Regions from separate parts of the Leuconostoc sp. JNUCC 76 genome, predicted to be linked through region 1. Evidence: predicted binding sites of a transcription regulator. Region 1 holds the regulator's gene; the other holds the start of a gene.
What was found. Region 1 encodes Rex, which represses fermentation and respiration genes when NADH is low (regulators of the CRP and FNR family bind a similar motif). Its sites were predicted from a motif close to TTGTGAANTANTTCACAA; they were not measured.
Positions count from the first base shown of each region.

Region 1 (11,668 bases):
TCGCTTTCATTTTTATTTAAAAAAATTATTTTAAGTTAAATCCTTTATCTTTAGCATACTTCGTCAATAATGGTGTTGTTTTTTGTTCACGAGTTAACATTCGAGCATTGTTTTCTGTCCAAGAACGTTCAATACCTCGATTCGCATAATATTCAACCATCACTTTATTATACGCGGTAACTGCCTCTTCTAACTGTTCTTGATTATAGCGATCCTTCATCAAAAAGCCACTTTCACCAAGTTTTGGCTTAATACCAGGATTATCCGCCGGATGACCAACCGAGAAGCCCATCACCGCTTTCACATAACGTGGCAAGTTGAGATGCTCTTCGTAAATTTCTAAGGCTCCTAATGCACCAGCCATAGTCACACTGCCTAATCCCAGTGATTCAGCAGCAACTTGAGCCCGTCCGAGAGCAATTCCGGCGCTCACAATACCACCTTCAAGTACTGCATAGCTCTGTATGTTCTCTTCTGCCTGACGGCGCTGCTCATCGTTTAAGCCTATTAAATCTTTATTGTAGTCAACCGTTACAACAAAGTATCTTGCTGCAGTTTCAATATATTTCATGCCTACTTTAGTAGTAATATCAGCCTTTATATCTTGTGATGTAATTTCTATAAAAGTTACTGGTTGGTAATTATTCATATTAGGTCCTGCAGTTGCAGCACGAATAATTTCTGAAACCTGTTGATCAGAGACCATTTCATCTGTAAAGGAACGTATGGACATATGTTGATTAAGCACATCTAAGGTTGGGTTAGACATAGTAAAATCCTTTCATGAAACCAAATAATATTCATACCTAGATAGTACCATAAAATTATGATAAAATAATAAAATATTCATTGGAGAAATTTATGCAATTCGGGAAATTCCGGTTAGGATTACGTACATTAAAGACTGCCCTGGCCGTTATGATAATTATTACGTCTTTTTATTTTTTTCATCGACCACCATTTGTTGCTTGTCTAGCAGCAGTTTTTGCTTTGCGTGAAAGTTGGGACAAAACACTAAATTTTGCGAAAGTTCGTTTGATTTCTAACACTGTTGGCGGTGCCTTTGCACTTTTTTACTTTATTGTTCATCAGCAAACACATCAAGCAGCATGGGTATCCATGATTTTGTTACCAGTATTGGTAATTGTTGTCATTGTTTTATTAGATGGCTTCAACTACAACAGTGGCGTCATTGGTGCAATGGCCGCTTTACTAATGATTTCACTTAATATTCCTGCTGGTGCAACAATTATTTACGTCATTGATCGAATTGTTGATACATTTATTGGTGTTGTCATGGCAATAGCAATTAATCGATTTTGGTCACCAAAAAAAGCGACGTAAGTCGCTTTTTTAGATACCTAAATATTTTTCAATAGTCTTCAAAACCCCATCGTTTGTGTTCACATCGACGGCTTTTTTAGTTACTCTTTGTTGCATAAACGGCTCAGCATTAGGCATCACGAACCCATTTTCGTATTTAGTCAGCATCTCTAAATCATTACCATTATCGCCAAATACCATCACTTCACTATCTAAAACATTGTAGTAATCTTGCAAAACTTGTAGTCCTGCTGCCTTATCAACACCTTTTCCAAGTACATCAACTGAACCAAATCCAGATCCCGTGGCATGTAGCTCGTCACCGAAAATATTGCGAAGTGCAGCCACATGTTGCTGCACTTCATTATTTGGCCACACAAAAGTAATACCTAAGATATGATCATCAACTTGCATTAATTTTTCAACTTGCTTGACATTGGGATAAAATTGAAATACCATTTCTGCTACTTGCCCAGTGGCATGATTAGATACATAAGTCCCCTTATCACCAGTCATGATAATAATATTTTCTGCCGAGTCTGGATTTTTTGCATTCCATTCAATTACTTTTTCTAATTGTTGTGCTGATAAGTGAACCGAATATAATTGTTGTTCAAATGTTGATACAACTGCACCATTGGATCCAACAAAATCCATTTCAAAGCCATTATTAATTGTTGGGGCAAACAATTGTTGTAGATTTTTAACTTGGCGCCCTGATGCTGCCACAAAACGCATCTCACGTGTATTCATGACTGATAAAACACGCTCAAATCTAGCTTGACTGTATTCATCATTTGCAGTCAAAAATGTACCGTCCATGTCTGACGCAATTAATTTAATTGACATTACTTGTCTCCTACCTGTAAATACTATCTTTCAATTGTACCAAAAAAGCGCCGTTAAGCGCTAATTTCATTCAAATTGTTTAAGATATTCTTGGTACCCTGATTCATCAACAACCCAATCTAATTCACCAATATATTCTGCATGTGGATCATGATAGGCAAATTCATGTTTGAATTTGTACAATCCATCCGAATTATCAAATTCGCCAATGCCACCGAAATCATATTCGACTTTGCCTAATTCAAGTCCCCACTTAAGCATCTCATATTGAATAGCTGCAGGTGCATTATGCTTTCCAAATTCACGATATGAACCAGCATACATATACCAAATTTCATCACCATAAGAAAATCCAAGACCACTGGCAATAACTTGCCCTTCAAAATGAGCCAAATAAACACGGAACAATCCTGTTCCACGCCATAACTTTTGCATGCGCAAGAAATAGTCAATTGGTCGATGCGTTATACCATGATTTTTAGCCATTGAAACATAAGTGTCAAAAAGTGCTCGAACATCTTCTTCACTATCACCACTTGTAATCGTTACACCATCACGAAAAGCACGACGAATATCATTTCTAACCTTTGGCTTAAAATGTAACATTAATTCATCTTCATTAGTAATGGGGTCAGCTCCCTCACCACGACCGTCATAATATAAGACCACATTCTTACGCGGTTGAATATTACCATGCATATGTTGAACTTGTTTATTTCTGGTTTGAAAACCAGCATCAAGGTATTTCTGATTTAATTCATCTGAATATGCAATTTCTGGATCCATACGAACCAAAAATACATTATCTGGCAAAGCTGCTAAGGCCTCAGAAATCATTGACTTAATTAAATCAATATTTTCAACGTCTGCCACTGGGCCACGCCCAACATAAGCCAGTAGTTTCCCGGGAACTGCTTCAACAGTCAAAATAGACATCACAGCATCAATTTTTCCATCTGTCTCATGATAAACATAAAGATGTCCCCAATTAGATTTTAATTTCCCCCACAATGGATCTTGTGTCACTTGCCCGCGTGGATTTTCACGAACAAATTTTTGATAATCAGTTACTTTTTTGGAATCATCTAAATTTAAAATAGTCATGTGAAATTATAGTCCTGTCGTAATTGAGCCGTAGTTTTCAATGAAGTAAACTAACGTCTGTAATTCATTTGTTAAATCAACGTTTTGTACACGAACACCTGCCGGAACAGTTACACGCACCGGTGTAAAGTTTAAAATGCCCTTAACGCCCGTTTCTACTAATTGATCTGTTATTTCTTGTGCTACACCTTGAGGAACAGTTAGAATCGCAATATTAATGCGTTGTGCTGTCATCTGTTCTTGTAATTCTTCCATAGAATAAATAGGCACACCTGATAAAATTGTACCAGCACGTTTTTCGTCAGCATCAAAGGCTGCTGCAATACGCATATTCGACGATTGATGAAAGTTGAAATTTAATAACGCTTGTCCAAGATTTCCTGCACCAATTAAGGCCACATTAATTAGACTATCTTGGTCTAAAACATTAGCAAAAAAATCTAAAAGCGCTTTGACGTCATAACCATAGCCACGCTTACCTAGCGCACCAAAATATGAAAAATCTCGACGAATTGTTGCCGCGTCGAACTTAATAGCTTCACTCAACTCTGAGGAAGAAATCCGTTCCTTACCAGCATCATGTAAAAATGTTAGATAACGAAAATATATAGGTAGCCGCTTAGCAGTTGCACGCGGTATTTTAGGTTGTTGAGTCATAATTATCTCCATTAATTAAACTTGTGAACTTTTGCATAACTAGTATACCATATATAAAAAGGTTTTAGCAAAAGATAGTGATGTTTTCACAATGATGTCAGGATTGTAACAATTCAAAATCTAATCCCGGATCCGTGTTTAAATCTAAATCAGCAAAAATATTTTTCTTGTAATTCCAATAACCTGCAGCACCAATCATTGCCGCATTATCCCCTGTATACTGCATCGGAACGGGGATAAATTCTGTCTTTGGAAAATCGTTTAATAGCATAGTCAATTCTTCACGTAATTGAGAATTTGCGGCGACACCACCAGCTAATACAAAACTTTTAACGGGAAAATTTTCTAATGCTCGTTTTGTTCGACCAATTAATGCATCAACAACAGCATTTTGAAAGCTAGTCGCCAAATCATCCTGATTGATCGTTTCCTCTTTTTGATTGGCGTGATGCACATAATTAATTACCGCACTCTTCAAACCAGAAAAACTAAAATCATAATTATCTTCATATGCCATGGCAGTTGGAAATTTAATGGTTGGTTGGCCTCTATGAGCCATCTCATCAATTGTCTTCCCAGCAGGATACGGCAAATTTAATAGCCGCCCAACTTTATCAAAACTTTCTCCAGCCGCATCATCACGTGTTTCACCAATAACTTCAAATTGGTTTTCTTCACGCATCAATACAAGTTCAGTATGTCCACCAGATACCATTAATGCCATGGCTGGATATTTAATTGGTTTGTTGAAATTTGCCGCTGCAATATGGCCTGCTAAGTGATTAACTGGAATAACTGGCAAGCCATGCGCCAGAGCAAATGTTTTCGCCCCCATTAAGCCGACTAATAAAGATCCAACTAGTCCCGGGCCATATGTTACAGCAACCGCGTCAAGCGCTTTGGGTTCGACATGAGCGGTGTCTAAAGCATCGTTTAATACCCGGGTAATCCATTCAATATGATGTCTACTGGCCACTTCAGGAACAATACCACCAAAGCGTTGATGTGAATTAATTTGGGTAGCCACACTGTTGCTTAGAACAATGTTACCGTCTTCAACAATGGCGACACTTGTTTCATCCGCACTTGATTCAAAGGAAATTATTTTAGTCAATTTTTTTCTCCATCATAATTGCATCATCACCATTTCTATAATATTTTTCACGACGATAATACTCTGTAAATCCCAGCTTTCTATATAGTGCTTGGGCACTTCCATTTTGTGCTGATACTTCAAGTAAAAATCGAGTAACTTGCTTCATATTAAAAATATGTTTAAAAATGTTCTGTGCAACACCTTGCTTTTGATAATCAGGATGTACTGCAACACTAACAATTTCAGCTTCATCAAGTATTGTCGTAATACCAACAAAACCACCATCCCCGATAAAATAAGCTGTCCTGGGACTAGCTAAATCATGTTCAAAAACGCTTTTGGGCCAAGGAGATGATCCAAAAGCAGCATCGGCTATATGCCATATCAAGTCAATATCTTCAGTTGTTGCTCGTCGAATCATCAAAGTGTAATGCCATCGATACCGCATCTTCGCGATTATCGAGGTAATATCCTTTCTTAATACCTGTTTGCTTATAACCTAGTCGTTCATACAATGCCAGTGCGCCCAGGTTGGACACTCTGGCCTCCAAAGTCATTGATGACACACCGGTTTTTTTGGTAAACAATTTCAGCTCTTGCATGAGTATCGTGCCTAAGCCGCTATTTTGCCACACGGGTAGGACAGCTATATTAGTAATGTGCATGTCATGAATCTCAGTGCGTAAAGCAGCACCTGCAAAACCAACAATTTGACCACGTCGTTCAATGACCAAATACAGTCGGACATGGGGACGTGACAGTTCACTCACAAAATCACGTAAAAGCCATGGCGCTGAACCATTATAAACTGCTTCTTCAATTTTTATTAGCATATCGATGTCTGACATCGTAGCTCGCCTTAATAAAAATGTTGTCCCTTGGACATCAACAACTTTTTCGGTATATTTTGGCAAACTATTTAATAAATGCTTTGATTTTCTAAATTTCAAAAACATAGTTTTCTGGTTTATCCTCACCAGGATGAGCAGCAATCCAGTTCAGCTCTGCTTGCGTTTTGCGTAGATAATTTGGATTAAAATCCTGAATATTTTCTGTAGGTGTTTCTTGCAACCCAAGTGTTACAATACCCACCCCATCCGGTAAACTCTCTTCTGGTGACAAAATTTTTGCGCGTTCACCAAAAAGCGTTTGCATTTCATCACTAAATTCTGAGGTATCACCCAAAAAAGTAATTGGTTCGTCCTTTGATTCCAAAAAAGCAAATAGATTTGTAATTGGCTGATGAGATTCAGCAAATATACTCATGCCATTTTGATATACACCAGCAAAAACGTTTCTATTGCGGGCGTTAAATAGTGGTACCACTAGCCCGTCAGCTTTAACTTGTTCCGCTAAAATTGCTAAGCTAGATACACCACATAATTCAGCACCTAAGGTATCGGCTAAAACTTTTGCCACCGTGACACCAATTCTTAATCCCGTAAACGATCCTGGACCTTGAGCCACAACAACACGATCAATATCTTGTAGTGTCAAATTTTCAGAGGCCACAACATCTCGAATGGCCGGTAGCAACTGAATGGAATGATTACGTGCTACATTGGTAGTGAAAACGTTTTTTACGCTATTATTTTCTGCCAAGCTCACTGTTAGTGGTTGGTTACTTGTATCAAATGCTAAAATCTTCATAAGTTTAATTTTATCACAAATAATAAAACTTGAATGAGAATTGTTATATTTATTAATAGTCATAAAAACGGTTATAAAGCACAAAAAAACGCCAATGGCGCTTTTCCTAAACCTTACTTTGTTGCTTGCTTAACTAACTCAATCACTTCATCGTTTGTTTCAACGTCCAATGCTTTTTCAGCCAACACTTTCATGTCAGCTGTGTTGAGCTTTTTCATCAAGGAACGAGTTTGCAAAACAGATGGCGCACTCATTGAAAACTCATCTAATCCCATACCCACTAATAGTGGTACTGCCACAGGATCACCAGCCATTTCACCACACATTGCGACAAACTTGCCCTCTTTGTGCGCAGCTGAAATCACAGTATTAATTAACCGTAAGATAGACGGATTATATGGTTGATACAAATACGCCACACGATCATTTCCACGATCTGCAGCCATTGTATAGGCAATCAAATCATTTGTACCAATAGAGAAGAAATCAACTTCTTTGGCAAATTTATCGGCTAAAATTGCTGCAGCTGGAATTTCTATCATAATGCCCAACTTAACTTCACCCGTAGCCACGCCCGCTTTTTCAAGCTTTTCACGTTCTTCAAGGTAAATCTTTTTCGCAGCACGGAATTCGCTTAGTGTTGCAATCATTGGGAACATAATCCATAAATTACCAAACGCAGACGCCCGTATTAATGCACGTAATTGCGTGCGAAAAATATCAGTCTGATCCAATGAAATACGAATGGCACGATAACCTAAGAACGGATTCTCTTCTTCAGGTAATTTCCAATAATCAAGATGCTTATCCCCACCAATGTCCATCGTACGAACTGTAACGGGCTTGTCACCCATTTGTTCGACAACAGCTTTGTAAGCCTCAAACTGTTCATCTTCAGTTGGCAAATGATCAGATTCCATATACAAGAATTCTGTTCGATACAAACCAACGCCTTCAGAACCATTGTCTAAAACAGCTTGCATATCTTTTGGTGCGCCAATGTTAGCACCAACGATAAATTCTTTACCATCAGCAGACACTGATTTCTCATCTTTCAACTTAGCCCATTCTGCACGTTGTGCGAAATAATCGGCTGCCTTTTTTTGATAAGTAGCAAGTGTATCGGCATCAGGATTAACAATTACATCGCCTGTCAAGCCATCAACAATGACCACATCACCACTAGAAACTTCAACTGTTGCTTTTTCAGAACCAACCACCGCTGGAATTTCCAATGTACGTGCCATAATTGATGCATGCGCTGTTCGACCACCAAGGTCAGTTAAGATGCCTTTTACGAACTGACGATCTAGTTGCGCTGTATCAGAAGGAGTTAAATCCTTTGATACAAGAATTACTTCTTCATCAATTAATGCTGGATTAGGCAAAGAAATATTCAATAAATGTGACAAAATGCGCTTCGTTACGTCGCGAATATCTGCTGCACGTTCTTGCATATATTCATTATCCGTCATTGCATCAAACATACTGATGTACATATCTGTGACTTCTTTGACAGCTTGCTCAGCGTTAACTTTGTCATCTTCTATTTTTTGTTTAATTGCACCAGACATTTCTGGATCAGCCAAAACCATTAGGTGTGCTTCGAATACTTCAGCCTCTGCAGCACCTAAACTTTCGGTTGCCTTTGCCTTTATCAATTTAACATCATCACTAGAAGCCTTCAAAGCATCGTCGACACGTGCTTGTTCAGCCGCCACATTTGTTACTGTTGTCTTCTCAAAAGACAAATCTGGATCAACTAACAAGTAGGCTTTAGCAATTGCTACGCCGTTACTTGCCGCGATTCCTTTGAAGTTTTTCGTCATTTTATTCTGCTAGTCCTTCTGTAGCCATTGCTTCAGCAATTGTTGTCATTGCTGCTTCTTCATCAGCACCTTCGGTCTTGATAGTAACATCGGCGCCTTGACCAACACCCAATGACATTACACCCATGATTGACTTCAAGTTAACATCCTTACCTTGATATGACAAAGTAACATCTGAAGCGAACTTTGAAGCTGCTTGTACTAACAAAGTTGCTGGACGTGCGTGAATACCTGTTTCTGCGATGATATGAAAGTCTTTTGATTGTGCCATGTTTAAAATTCTCCTTTGTGCTGTTAATCAGCTTCTGAATATAGTTTATCAAAGCGCTTACAAAATATCAAGTAAAATATTGCACAAATCATTGTTATATCAAGCGCTAAAGCTAGAAATGCCTATTTAACGGCTTTTTTAATGAAAACGTTTACATTGATTATGCGTCCTCTTTTCTGAAAAATAGATTGTTCATACTTGAAACAACTTATATCAACAATAAAAAAAGCGTTAAACATCATCAGTTCAACGTTTTTTTTCAATTAAAATTTTCATACAGGCCATTAACAAAATCTAGCCAGTACTGTGGATTTAGAGGTTCTCCCGTAGCATCTTCCAATACTTTATTAGGGTCTACGGCTCCACCATATTGCCAAACATGCTCCTTGCGCCATTCAAAAATTGGTGAATAATCTCCCGATTCAAAGATAGCTTTAAAATCTAACGTCTTTGTCATGGTTGCTCTAAATTGAGCTGCATATAAATGACCGAGTGCATAACTTGGGAAGTACCCAAATGATCCACCTGCCCAGTGAATGTCCTGTAAAATACCAGTCAAATCATCTGGTACTTCTAAACCAAGATATTCTTTATATTTCTTATTCCAGAGTGCTGGCAAATCACTTATATCAACGTTATCGTTAAAAATTGCTTTTTCAATTTCATAACGAATAATGATGTGCAATGGATAAGTTAACGGGTCCGCTTCAGTACGAATCAATGTGGCTTCAGTTTTTAACCACGCTTGATAAAATTGATCAAAATTAATATCATCAAATGTTGGTGCTACAGTTGCTTGTAACTTTGGATATTCAACTGCCCAAAATTCTTTTGATCTTCCAACCATAACTTCATTAAACAACGATTGTGATTCATGAATACTCATGCTGATTGGCAAAACTGAACGTACATCGTCATACTTAGCATCAACATTTTGTTCAAAGAGTCCATGACCTGCCTCGTGGAGAATACCTAGAACCGCCATTTGAAAATTATTTTCGTCCCAGCGTGTGGTGATACGAGCATCATCACGATTCAGAGCTTCCATAAATGGATGGATTGTATCGTCTAGCCGACCTTTATTTAGGTTGTACCCCAATCTTTGTGCAGCCGCCATAGCATACTTACTTTGTTGTACCTTAGTGACCTTACGGCTTAAAAATTCATCATTAGGTATCGAATCATTGGCTGACAATTTGTGACGCAATGTTGTGATACCATTCTTAACTTGGTCGAATACTGCATCCAATTTTTCGACAGTTAATCCTGGTTCATATTGATTTAATAAAACATCGTATGGTGTTTTTTCATTTTTTTGCCATAGCGGAATGAATTGCTTCAAATAACTAATAATTCGTTCCAAATATGGCTGATAAACTTTATAATCGTTAGCCTCACGCGCTCTTGCCCAAAAATCTTGTGCTTCCGAAAGTGTTTTCTGAAAAGCAATAAAATCCTGTTCAGGAATATTGCCTGTCATATCAAAATCTTTACGTGCCTTTTGAAGCACAAGATGACCTAAACTATCTAATGATGAATCGTCAGCTTCCAAATCTTCTAATATTTTTTTTCGAGCATTTCCAGTTGAAGCTTGAAATAATTTTTCAGCTAGATATGCGTCCATCTCTGCACGAAAATGCCCCGCATCCTTTGGCATCCCCGTCAAAGCATCCCAACCTGAAAGCGCAGCTATTTGTGTCAAAATAGTCTGCTCTTTAACTGAATCAAATAAATTATGTTGCGTCGTCATATACAACTCCTATTAGAATATTTTTAGTTAATAATTATTTTATCATTTCATTTGAAGAAATGTGCCATCATTGATCATTATTTAGAAAACTGTCTTAATTATAAATAAAAAAGAACTAAACCTTTTAGCAAATTTAGTTCTTTTTATTTTTAGTTTTGAAATTCCTGATTTCCCGCTGACTTTCCTAAACGATTATTAAAGGCTTTACCAATACCAATGGGCGGCATCTTTTGAACGTAAATCGTGGTTATCTGACTATCATCATCGTAGAAACGTAACCCAGCAAATAACTGTTCAGTAGCCGTTTCTAGGGTGTTGCCTAATGACCACGCCTGACGGTTCGTTAATCCCATTTTTTCAATCATATCATCTTGGGCCATTACAACATCATTTGGTGCAAGTACTTGTTTTAATTCTAAGGCATCTAATTCGTCAAACATTACGACATTTTTGTCTGGGGCATAGTGGCGATATTTCATACCAGGTGCCTTAGGTGTTACATTGCTCGCAACAGATTCTGTACTAGTTGCATCAATAACTTTCATTTGTAAAACATCTTCAAGTTGTGGTTGGGTCACTGCGCCTGGCCGTAAAATAATTGGTGTCGATATTGACATATCGACAACCGTTGACTCAACACCTACTTGTGTTGGTCCATCATCAACAATACCGGCAATTTTATTTTGCATATCATGCCACACATGCTGCGCTGTTGTTGGGGATGGCTTCCCTGATGTATTTGCACTTGGTCCCACAATTGGTACACCAGCAGCACGAATTAATGTACGTGCCGCGTCGTTAGCAGGTAAGCGAAAAGCAACTGTCTGTAATCCACCGGTTACCAACATGGACACCTTCCCTGGTTTAATAGGCAGGATAATAGTTAATGAACCCGGCCAAAAATGGTTCATCAACCTCCTAGCTTGATCAGAAATGGTTACAAATTCATCCAATTGTGTAGCATCTGCTACGGTCATAATCAAAGGATTATCAGCAGGTCGTCCCTTAGCGACAAATACCTTTTTAATTGCTGATTCATTCGTTGCATCGGCTCCCAAGCCGTAAACTGTTTCTGTTGGAAAAGCAACTACTTCGCCGTTTTGGATAAGTCGACTAGCTTCTTCAATATCATTTTTAGT
Region 1 is NZ_CM132206.1:1,863,342-1,875,009, forward strand. It holds gene JNUCC76_RS09410 (nitroreductase family protein) at 26-769, opposite strand; gene JNUCC76_RS09415 (FUSC family protein) at 862-1,344, shown strand; gene JNUCC76_RS09420 (HAD-IIB family hydrolase) at 1,354-2,172, opposite strand; gene JNUCC76_RS09425 (lipid II:glycine glycyltransferase FemX) at 2,239-3,276, opposite strand; gene JNUCC76_RS09430 (redox-sensing transcriptional repressor Rex) at 3,283-3,933, opposite strand; gene tsaD (tRNA (adenosine(37)-N6)-threonylcarbamoyltransferase complex transferase subunit TsaD) at 4,031-5,047, opposite strand; gene rimI (ribosomal protein S18-alanine N-acetyltransferase) at 5,040-5,450, opposite strand; gene rimI (ribosomal protein S18-alanine N-acetyltransferase) at 5,428-5,985, opposite strand; gene tsaB (tRNA (adenosine(37)-N6)-threonylcarbamoyltransferase complex dimerization subunit type 1 TsaB) at 5,969-6,679, opposite strand; gene ptsP (phosphoenolpyruvate--protein phosphotransferase) at 6,793-8,508, opposite strand; gene JNUCC76_RS09460 (phosphocarrier protein HPr) at 8,510-8,779, opposite strand; gene JNUCC76_RS09465 (carboxypeptidase M32) at 9,039-10,529, opposite strand; gene JNUCC76_RS09470 (L-threonylcarbamoyladenylate synthase) at 10,679-11,668, opposite strand, start outside.

Region 2 (6,795 bases), 430 kb from region 1:
ATGAACCTATTGAATTTTTTGATAATCCTAAGTCGCCACGTTTGAAGGAATTTTTAAGTCGTATTAGCGCTGCCAATGTTGCTGACAATAGTTTTGAGTATGAAAAGGCTAATCAAAAATAAGTTAAGCGCATTTTTTAGACTTGCAGAAGCATCTAGCAGAAAGTGTTTCACGTGAAACAGATAAAAATATTTAACTGGTTACTAGCGATCGGCTTGTTTTTCAGGTAAACTAGATATTATGGAAAACTTTCAAGAACAACTAAAAAACCGACGTACTTTTGCGATTATCTCCCATCCCGATGCTGGTAAAACAACCTTAACTGAGCAATTATTGTTGCATGGTGGGGTGATTCGTGAAGCCGGAACAGTTAAAGGCCGTGGGTCGAACAAATTAGCCTCATCTGATTGGATGGCGATTGAGCAGCAACGTGGTATTTCAGTAACGTCATCTGTATTGCAGTTTGACTATGAAGGTAAACGAATCAATATTTTGGATACACCAGGGCACGAGGACTTTTCAGAAGATACTTATCGTACTTTGATGGCTGTGGATTCAGTAGTCATGGTAGTCGATGCCGCCAAGGGTATTGAGCCACAGACTAAAAAGTTATTTGAAATTGTCTCACAACGGGGAATACCAGTCTTTACGTTCTTTAACAAAATTGATCGTGACGCTCGCCCAGCACTTGATTTGGTTGACGAGCTCGAAACTGTATTAGGAATTCAAGCTTACCCAATGAATTGGCCAGTCGGCTCCGGGCAGGTTCTGCAAGGCATTTATGATTTGCAGGCTGACCAACTTGTGCCCTTTAAGAATGCCACAACTCACTCCGAGATTGTCGATGAGGCGATGGACGAAATTGAATTATTGCGTGACGCGGGTAATCCATTTGATGAGGATAAAATTGCTCATGGGCAATTGACACAAGTATTCTTTGGCTCAGCGTTGGTTAATTTTGGTGTAACAGAATTCTTACGTGAATATTTGACGTATGCCCCAGCCCCAGCAGCAATGACAACAGTTGATGATAAAACAATCAATCCAGAAGATGCGCAGTTCAGTGGTTTTGTATTTAAGATACAGGCCAACATGGATCCCAGACATCGTGATCGTATTGCGTTTGTACGAATTGTGAGTGGTGAGTTTAATCGCGGTATGGATGTGTTATTACAACGGAATGGCAAGAAATTAAAGCTCTCGAACGTTACACAATTTATGGCTGAAGAACGTGAAAACGTCCAGACAGCAGTTCCTGGTGATATTATTGGTGTCTATGATACAGGAAATTTCCAAATTGGTGATACAATCTATTCTGGAAAGAAATCTATACAGTTCCCTGATTTGCCAACATTTACACCTGAATTGTTTAACCGTGTGGTTGCCAAGGATGTAATGAAGCAAAAATCATATCATAAAGGGATTGAACAACTCGTTCAAGAAGGAACTATTCAACTTTATAAATCATGGAATGGTGGCGACTACATTATTGGCGCTGTTGGACAATTGCAATTTGAAGTGTTCCAGTTCCGTATGGAAAACGAATATAATGTTGAAATTCAATTTGAACCCATTGGTTCCAAAGTTGCTCGCTGGATAAAGCCAGAACAATTAGATGAGAAAATGAGTTCATCACGTAATTTACTAGTAAAAGATCGGTATGATGAGCCAGTATTCTTATTTGAGAATAAATTCGCCTTGAATTGGTTCCACGATAAATACCCTGATGTCGAATTAGAAGAAAAAATGTAAAAATACCAAGCATATTGGAACGTCTGTGGACGTTCTTTTTTAATATCGTAATATGTTAGAATATAGTAACAAGAATATTGGAGAAAATCATGTCATATTATACACAACAACTTTTTAATGGCCAACGCGAACGTATTTTGCGTGTTGTTGATTCAAATGATGCTACACAAGCAACTGCTGGTTTTATTCATATTTTTGACGAACGGCGAGCTTTTGACTTTGAATATGCTAAAGAATTAACGAATGGTGAAATAACACAGGAACAGTTTGATGAGGAAGGAGAGTCGGTTAACACATTTAGCGTTAACTTTATGCCCTTGGCGCATGCTGAAGAGGAAGAAATTCCCAATGAATTGTTTGAGGAATGGGCTGGCTTAATTGGCCGTGAATATGCATTGGTTCCCAACTTACACATGAACATGTACCAACAGTCTTTGAAGCCTGAAATTGAGGAAATTGATAAGGATCTTTTCGAAGAAAGATTGTTGGAATTAGTCACACGTGTTCTCGGATCTTCTGTTGTTGGATTTGAAGAAAAATCTTTGACACTTTACCCAAGTTTTCTAGTACAAGAGCAACCTGAACAATCCGAACAAAAAGGGCCATCTACTCAAATAATACTACCAGAATAGTGAATATAGCGGCGGATGAATAGTATATTTAGCTAATTTAGCGAACGTTTTGTAAGCATTATCGTTAACGTTCGTTTTTTTTTGTGGTACAATGTTTGGGTCGATAAGACAAATAAAATCGGGGTAGATTGATGCGCGTTAAGTGCAGCGGAGACGGAATGTGAGCCGCTGACGAAACAAACTAATTAGCTAATCGTTTTTCGTATTAGCAATGAATGTTTGTGCGGTGCATCAGTCACATTCACCACTATATAAGGTGAACGCTCCACTCGGAGGTTCTATAGCATGGAAAATACAGCGCGAACGTGGGTTTTCCCAAAACTAGATACGCGTCAATTTGTTTTATTGGCGATGTTGATGGCACTTCACATGGTGCTGAGCAGGCTGACAGTCGGTACTAATGTACTTCAAGTAAGCTTTGCATTCGTAACAATGTCTCTTATTGCTAAATGGTATGGCCCGTTGTGGTCTATGTTAATTGCGGCAATACTAGACATTATCGGCGCAACAATTATTAATCCTGGTGCATTCTTTTTGGGATTCACTTTTACAGCAATGATTAGTGCGCTAATTTATTCACTGGCTTATTTCAAGCACGACAAAACAAGCTGGTGGCGAGTAAGTGTTGCCGTAGGGTTGGTATTATTAATTGCTAATATTGGTTTAAATTCAATTTGGTTGGTTATGATGTATCATACAGCACACGATTGGCCTTCATTTTTAGCCTTTATTACACCACGTGTCATTAAGAATTTAATTATGTTTCCCATTCAAGTAGGTATTTCGTATTTCCTTTTGAATAATCAGGTTATTAGTCACACCACGAAAAAGATTTTTAGTTAAACAGCTTAGGCTGTTTTTTTTGAAAGCAGGGGTTTTAATATGGTAAATGAATTTCCACAAGTTTTAACAATAGCAGGTTCTGATTCAGATGGATCCGCAGGTATGCAAGCAGATTTACATACATTTTTCATTAGAAAAACATACGGTATGAGTGTGTTAGTTGCTGCTGTGGCTGGAAACTCATATGGTATTCATGCTGCGGAAACATTGCCGCTACACTTTATTGACAAACAGTTTGAGGTTCTTGCTGACGATTTTAAAGTTCGTGCAAGTAAGACAGGAATGTTATCAGATGCTAGTTTAATTGAAGCAGTGGTAAAAGCTTATAAAAAGTTTGACTTTGGTCCCTTAGTAGTTGATCCGGTAATAACAACAAAACATGGTGCCCAGTTGTTAGAGGCAGCGGCCTTTGAGGCACTAAAAGAAAAACTTCTACCACTTGCAACAGTTGCAACTCCGAACTTTTTTGAGGCACAGTTGATAACTGGACGTATTATTGATAATGAACAGCAACAGGCAGTTGCTGCAAAAGATATTCAATCTCTGGGTGTCCAAAATGTTATTGTCAAAGGATGGCATAATCAAGATAACCAAAATGAGGTTGCTGACTATGTTCTTCTCGCGGATGGCTCTGATTTTTGGTTAAGGCACCCGTATTTTGATACTACACATATTAATGGTACTGGGGACACTTTAAGCGCTGCCATTGCCGCTGAAATTGCTAAGGGGAAAGACGTTGCTACAGCTATTCGCATTGCCCACGATGTGACGGCAACAGCGATTGAACATGAAATTGCTGTTGGACATAAGTTTGGACCAATTAATCACTGGGCAGCTCAAGACTATAACAAAAAAGAAGACAAATAATTTGTCTTCTTTTTTGTTATGATGCACCGGTGATATCACCATGAACAAGTCGTTTGAAAATATGACGATCCGCCCAAGCGATGTTACGTCCCTGTAAAAGGAAGGACATGACAGTACCAATACCGAGCGCCACGATTTGATGGCTAATGATGAGACAAATAATCGAAATACCAATTGCAACAGCGAAATTACTCATTTGAGCTTTACTAGCATTGCCACGGAAATAATCAAAGCGTAAGATATTCGTCAGATCATCTAAGGGGTGAAGAATCCAATTGACACGCTGGTATATGGAAATGGCCACACCAATTGTCCAAATTCCAAACAGGTCAAGAGGAATGCGCCACCACCAACTAAGTTCACGAATGCCTAACGAGATAAAGTAATTGGCGAATACACCAACTAAAATACTAAATGCCATACCGAAGAAAATATTACCAAGTAATCGCAACCAATTGATACGCATGGCTAACCACATATTTAAGAAAGCCACAGAAATAGCTGTAATAGCTAAAAAGATACTAATTTGCCAGCCAGTGGTATTAGATAGGTTAGCGGCGCTAGCGGTCCATGGGGCTGAACCCATGGCGCTAGCTACGCTTAATCCATTACCAAATGAGTTAATGATTAAAGAGATAAAAAAGAAACTAATTTTTTGTTTGTATCCCAGTTGATAAAATTGACCATCTATATAGTACATTGTGTATTTTTTTCCTTAGTTGATTATCTTCTTATTATAGCATTAAGAAAGGTGCTTAAAGATAGTTTACAAAATCACAATTAAGGTATAGAATATATGCATTAGAAAATTGTGAGGAAAAAAACAATGTCAGAAAATAAAGTCGCTTTAGTAACTGGAGCTGGGCAAGGAATTGGACAGGCAATCGCAGAACGATTGTCAAAAGATGGGTTTAAGGTTGCCTTAGTTGGACGTCATATTGAAAAAGTACAAAAAGTAGCTGATGAAATTAATAAAAATGGTGGTGAAGCCATTGCTATTAAGGCTGACGTAGCAAAGCGTGATGAAGTTTTTGCGGCTGTTAAAGAAACAAAAGAAAAGTTTAACGGTTTTGATGTAATTGTTAATAATGCTGGTGTTGCTCCTACGACACCAATCATGTCTGTCACAGAAGACGACATGAACTGGACGTGGGGCATTAACGTAAATGGTATTGTTTGGGGAACTCAGGCAGCAGTAGACGCATTCAAAGAATTTGGTCATGGTGGCAAAATTATTAATGCAACATCTCAAGCTGGTGTTCAAGGTAACGCTAATTTAACTGCCTATGGATCAACAAAGTTTGCTATTCGTGGTATTACACAAACAACAGCTAGAGAATTAGCAGAGTTTGGTATTACAGTAAATGCATTTGCGCCTGGAATTGTTAAGACACCAATGATGGAAGATATCGCTCATGAGGTTAGTGTAAATGCTGGCAAAGACGATGAGTGGGGCATGGCACAATTCTCTGAAGGAATCGCTATGGGACGTTTGAGTGAACCAGAAGACGTTGCTAATGTCGTCTCTTTCCTTTCAAGTGAAGATTCAAACTATGTCACTGGACAAACATTGATTGTCGATGGCGGTATGGTATTTAGTTAATAAGTATTCAAAGTAAACAAAAAAGTATCCCACATATTTAATTTGGGATACTTTTTTGTTTTCAAAATGGCGTTTATGTGATTTACTATACAATTGATCTATGATAATGTTAGCGTTTCCAAACGTTGTTAAAACAGCATTTTGGAAACTTTTTTAAATATAGTTGCTTTTTTACAGTAGATGATATATACTTATATTGTTAATAAATGAGCAAGTAAAGGAGCATAAAATTATGGCAGAAGCAATTGCAAAAAAGCCCGCAAAAAAGGTTTTGACACCTGAAGAAAAAGCGGAACTACAGACACAAGCTGAGAAAATGACCGAGGGTTTGGTAGAAAAATCACAAAAAGCATTAGCTGAATTTTCAACATTTTCTCAAGAACAAGTTGATAAAATTGTTGCAGCTATGGCTTTAGCTGGTTCAGAAAATTCACTGCTATTAGCCCACGCTGCTCATGATGAAACGGGTCGTGGTGTTGTAGAAGACAAGGATACGAAAAACCGTTTTGCATCAGAGTCTGTTTACAACGCTATTAAATTTGATAAAACGGTTGGTGTCATTAGTGAAGATAAGATTCAAGGGAAAGTTGAACTAGCAGCGCCACTAGGTGTTTTGGCAGGAATTGTTCCAACTACAAATCCAACATCGACAACTATTTTTAAATCAATGTTGACAGCAAAAACGCGTAACACGATTATCTTTGCTTTCCATCCTCAAGCACAAAAGTCATCAGTGCTTGCTGCACAAATTGTTTATGATGCTGCGGTTAAAGCAGGCGCACCGGAGAACTTTATCCAATGGATTGAAAAGCCTTCACTATATGCAACAAGTGCGTTGATACAAAATCCTCATATTGCTTCAATTTTAGCTACTGGTGGACCATCGATGGTTAATGCAGCTTTGAAGTCAGGAAATCCATCAATGGGTGTTGGGGCTGGAAATGGTGCAGTTTATATTGATGCAACTGTTGACACAGATCGTGCCGTGTCTGACTTGTTGTTATCAAAGCGTTTCGATAACGGCATGATTTGTGCCACAGAAAATTCAGCCGTTATCCAAGCACCAATCTATGACGAAATTTTAACTAAGTTACAAGA
Region 2 is NZ_CM132206.1:96,952-103,746, forward strand. It holds gene JNUCC76_RS00570 (amino acid ABC transporter ATP-binding protein) at 1-122, shown strand, start outside; gene JNUCC76_RS00575 (peptide chain release factor 3) at 241-1,752, shown strand; gene JNUCC76_RS00580 (hypothetical protein) at 1,842-2,384, shown strand; THF riboswitch at 2,502-2,633, shown strand; gene JNUCC76_RS00585 (folate family ECF transporter S component) at 2,670-3,227, shown strand; gene thiD (bifunctional hydroxymethylpyrimidine kinase/phosphomethylpyrimidine kinase) at 3,267-4,094, shown strand; gene JNUCC76_RS00595 (DUF6198 family protein) at 4,111-4,794, opposite strand; gene JNUCC76_RS00600 ((S)-acetoin forming diacetyl reductase) at 4,921-5,697, shown strand; gene adhE (bifunctional acetaldehyde-CoA/alcohol dehydrogenase) at 5,930-6,795, shown strand, end outside.
Region 2: the regulator Rex is predicted to act here: its motif matches at 4,857-4,874, upstream of JNUCC76_RS00600 ((S)-acetoin forming diacetyl reductase).